Regions from separate parts of the Pueribacillus theae genome, predicted to be linked through region 1. Evidence: predicted binding sites of a transcription regulator. Region 1 holds the regulator's gene; the other holds the start of a gene.
What was found. Region 1 encodes NrdR, which represses ribonucleotide reductase genes. Its sites were predicted from a motif close to AACACNATATATNGTGTT; they were not measured.

Region 1 (2,493 bases):
AGAAGGAATTATTCCTGCATTAGAAAGTGCGCACGCTATTGCCTATACACTTAAACTCGCACCAACGCTTAAGAAGGATGATGTCCTGATCGTGAATTTGTCAGGGCGTGGGGATAAAGATGTTCAGCAAGTTTTTGAAATGCTATAAAACACTTGACAGGGGAAGAACTCTTCCTCTGTTTTTTCTTTACGGGGATGTCGTTATGAGAGATAATCATAGCAACATCCTATTTTATTTGGGAGGCTGGCCAAATGAGATATTCAAAGAAGAAGGATGTCATACATGAAAACCCATTGACCTATAATGATTATGCCAGTCTAGATGACGGCAAACGTTATGAGTTGGTTGACGGCGTTTTGGAATTAATGAGTCCATCTCCGACACCCAGTCATCAAATGGTTAGTTCGGAAATTCATAAAAGGTTTTTAAACAGCTGCGAAGAAAACTATATATGTTTTTGTGCACCAATCGATTTAATTTTGTCGGACACGATGGTCAGGCAACCGGATTTAGTTCTCGTTCATCGTGACCGTTTTTCTAAAATTGTAAAAAAACGCGGAATTGTAGGTTCCCCTGATCTTGTCATTGAAATTTTATCCCCATCTTCGGTTAAAAGAGATAAAGAAAGCAAGCTGGAAACATACGAACGATTTTCAATCCCAGAGTATTGGATTGTTGATCCAAACAATCGGTGTATCGAACAATATTTACTGAGTGGTGAGCAATATACCTTGCCCACAGTATACGAAGAAGATGACAAAATCCAATCTGACAATATTTCTTGTGTATCGTTTTCCATGAAGGAGATTATGGAAAATGTATTAGAAATACCGGAATAATAGATGTTGGAAAATACATGAACGTACTTACCTAATCGTTGTAAAGTGTCGAAAATCCTGCTATTCTAGAGTTAAGTGAAATTGGAGTGGAGTTGATATTGTGCGTTGTCCAAGTTGTCAGCATAATGGTACAAGGGTGTTGGACTCAAGACCTGTTCACGAAGCTCGCTCCATTAGGCGGCGAAGAGAGTGTGAAGCTTGTAATTATCGTTTCACAACATTTGAAACAGTGGAAGAGACGCCGCTTATCGTTGTAAAAAAAGGCGGAACAAGAGAAGAATTTAGCAGAGAAAAAGTGCTTCGAGGTTTAATTAAAGCGTGTGAAAAGCGTCCTGTCCCACTTGAAGTTCTCGAAGATGCCGTTAGCAATATTGAAAAAGAATTAAGGAATGAAGGCTCACTTGAAGTGAGCAGTGAGGATGTTGGCGAACTAGTAATGGAGCATCTTGCTGATATTGACGAAGTGGCATATGTAAGATTTGCATCTGTTTACAGGCAATTTAAAGATATAAACGTATTTGTAGAAGAGTTAAAAGAATTATTGAAGCGTGTGGATAAATGATAACATGGATGATCAAGAAAGAGCCTAAAGCCATATTGACTTTATGCTCTTTTTTTCCAGCTAAAGACTTGCAATCCATGAAGTTTTTCGGGGAAGAAATGTTGATTTTTCGTTGGTTGCATCCAAGAGTCTTGATAAGCGAGCTTATCTGCCTCTTGGCTTCAACCAACGAAGATTGACTTCCGTCAATCTTAACGGCTTTACGCCGTTTAAAATTAACATTAGCATGCCGCAATGACAGGAAGAGAATTTCTGTTGTTAATTCGATGAGGTTATAGCATATTCAAAGGAGTACTAGAATGGGCGGATTGTTTTTACGGAAAAATGGGGGATTGTGATGGGGAATCATTGGAAAGAGTTGCTTCCGATTGATCACTACCAAGTGCGTTCGAACGGATTGATGCATGATTTTTATAGAAAAACGTTGACTTCTTTGTATCAACCGCTCATTGGCGCAGTTGCCTACAGCCTATATATGACACTGTGGAGCCAATTGGAAAATGAACAAGACTGGAGCGAACGTGCGACTCATCGCAGCCTAATGAATATAACCCAACTCGATTTAAAGGAAATTTTGCTGGCAAGAAAAAAATTAGAAGGGATTGGCCTTCTCACAACATATGTAAAAGAAGAGAATGGGGAAAGAAGTTACTTGTATCAACTTGAAGTGCCAATGTCACCGGATAATTTTTTTAATGATGGGGCATTAAATGTTTATCTTTATAACCGGTTGGGAAATCATCAATTTCAACAATTAAAGAGAAAATTTACAACCACCACCCATGTAGAAGGATTTACTCTCATAACAGCGGCATTTAATGAAGTATACGATTCGCTCCATCCTTCTGAAATGAGGACAACAGAGTCTTCAGAAATCTCTCAAGCGATGGAGCTTGAAGAAGGCAGCGCCTATTTAAAAGAAAAAACCGGTTCGTCCATTTCAATCGCTGAGGACTTTGACATGGAGTGGCTCGAACAAAGCTTATCTGATCTAATCGTTCCGAAAGATGCGCTAAATGCCGAAATGAAAGATACAATCAAAAAACTTGTTTACATATACAACATTGAACCTTTGCAAATGAAGCAATTGA
Region 2 (2,493 bases), on a different contig from region 1:
ATTTGCATTGTCAATAAAGAAAATGCCGGGTTCAGCTGAATATGTCGCGCAAATATTGATTAAATCCCAAAGATCTTTGGCGCGTATTTTTCGATAGACACGGACAGGATGCCCTGCTTTTTCCCATTCACGCACGTCTCCACATTTATGCCATTCCTCATTGTAAATTCTCATCTGTTCCGGGTTATAATTTTCAACATCCGGAAAACGAAGCGCATATTCTCCGTCATTTTCAACAGCTTCCATAAATTCTTTTGTAAGACAAACGGAAATGTTGGCCCCTGTCAAAAATTCCGGTTTATGAACAGTGTATGTTCCCCCAGTTGCAAGCTTTTCTTCCGCTTCTTTAATAATGCGGTCGTTAAACCCGCCTTTGCCCGGAATATTTTTATAGTTAACGATGCCTTGATACATCGCTTCTTCTGTTTCAGTAAGCGGAGTGAATTTCAATTTTTCACGGGCAAGCTGTTTAATCTGTTCGTCATTTGTGTTCTCAATTAAAAAGCGAAGAATTTTCGGATTTTGCATTTTGGAAATAATAAATTCGATAATGTCAGGATGCCAGTCTGCCAGCATAATCATTTGAGCTCCGCGCCTTGAACCGCCTTGCTCGACAAGATGTGTTAGCTTTGCGATATCATCAAGCCAAGATACTGAACCGGAGGATTTGCCGTTTACCCCTTTTGCAAGCGTGTTTCTGGGGCGCAATGTTGAACCATTCGTACCAACCCCGCCTCCGCGACTCATAATTTCCATTACCTGTTTCCTGTGATCGGAAATTCCTTCACGTGAGTCTGGAACAAATGGCATGACATAACAGTTAAAATAAGTAACATCTGTATTTGCCCCAGCTCCATACAATACGCGGCCGGCCGGAATAAAGTTCAATGAAACAAGTTCATTATAGAACTTCTCTGTCCATTCTTTGCGCTTTTCTTCTGTTTTTTCTACAGAAGCAAGGCCGGTCGCATTCCTTTTTGCGATTTGTTCGTAAAAAATCTCAAGCGGCTTATCAATAATATCCAATGCTCGTTTGACAATGCCTGATTTAACTTCCTCCGGCCGATCAAGATTGTGGCGATACTCTTCCTCAATTTCGACGCAAGCCGAGTTTTCTTCCCAATCTATTTTTGTTATGAAACCAAGCCCTCTTGCAGGAAATGTCGGATCTTCTTTCACTGTTAGAACGACGAAATCGCCAATTTTTAATGTGCTTTTTTCAGTATCTTTAAACGCATAACGGTCAAGCATGACAAGTCGTGACACACCAGAATAGGTCGTTTTCATATCAGAAGTAATTGGGTGGACTTGTGGAAAATGTTTAATATCCTCGTTTAATCGTTCGGTATCAATTTCATGTTTAGTAAGTGTAATGCCCATATTTCTCCTCCTCTAATTTATTATGTCTTGTTGTATGTATTCATCATGGTTTTCACGGTGCAGCCGTGCTTAAACCCCCAATAAAGGAAGTCTCGCTATATGTCGAACGATGACAACTAGCTTTGATGTGTGAATTCATCATATCACAGGAGAATTTAAAATAGCAACAAATAAATCAATATATAGTATGAATTTCACATTTTTTAATACTATATATTGATTTTTGAGGAAGAAAAATAATTTTGTCAAATATGAAATCAATCGATTTTTGAAGAAAAAAAGAGAAAAGGGCACTTTTCTCATGTAAGAATCCTTCATATAATAAATTTTGGCCATTGCACTTTCAGTGTATGTTCAAAACCCCGTTCACCTTTTTACCTCATAAAATTCCAGTCATCGGATTGATACCGGTTTCTTGCAATTTCCTGAATTTCATTTTTTTGCGGCTCGTCGAGTACAAACTCCTGCAACTCAACATTCAAGCCTTTTTCAAACCCCGTTTTAAATGCAGCTACAGCCTGTTCGAGCGAAATTTTTCTACCGAGTAATTGATTAATGGTGACCGCTTTATTTTTAAAATTTGCTTGCATTTTTTCTCTTTCTGCAAGATCACGGAAATTAAACAAATCAAACATTTTATCTTCATCTAAATCTAGCAATATAGCCCCATGCTGTAAAATAACTCCCTTTTGTCTTGTTTGGGCACTGCCTGCCACTTTCCTTCCTTCAACAACGAGCTCATACCATGAAGGTGCATCAAAGCAAACGGAAGACTTTGGTTTTTTCAAATCCATCTTTTCTTCTTCCGATCTCGGTACAGAGAAATAAGCATCCAAACCTAATTCCCGAAAACCTTGCAGCACACCCTCTGAAATGACCCGGTATGCTTCAGTTACGCTTTTAGGCATTTTGGGATGTTCTTCAGAAACGATAACGCTGTATGTTAATTCGTATTCATGAAGCACGGCCCGTCCACCAGTAGGCCGCCTTACAAAACCGAGCCCATATCCCTTTACCGCGTCCAAATTAATTTCCTTTTTAGCCCTTTGAAAATAACCAATGGAAAGTGTAGCCGGATCCCAGCTGTAAAATCGGATGACAGGTGGAATTTTC

Region 2: the regulator NrdR is predicted to act here: its motif matches at 1,586-1,603, upstream of DCC39_RS00180 (vitamin B12-dependent ribonucleotide reductase).

What each region holds. Positions count from the first base shown of each region.
Region 1 is NZ_QCZG01000010.1:81,527-84,019, reverse strand. It holds gene trpB (tryptophan synthase subunit beta) at 1-148, shown strand, start outside; gene DCC39_RS06825 (Uma2 family endonuclease) at 253-840, shown strand; gene nrdR (transcriptional regulator NrdR) at 941-1,402, shown strand; gene DCC39_RS06810 (replication initiation and membrane attachment family protein) at 1,740-2,493, shown strand, end outside.
Region 2 is NZ_QCZG01000001.1:23,131-25,623, reverse strand. It holds gene DCC39_RS00180 (vitamin B12-dependent ribonucleotide reductase) at 1-1,380, opposite strand, end outside; gene DCC39_RS00175 (lipoate--protein ligase family protein) at 1,755-2,493, opposite strand, start outside.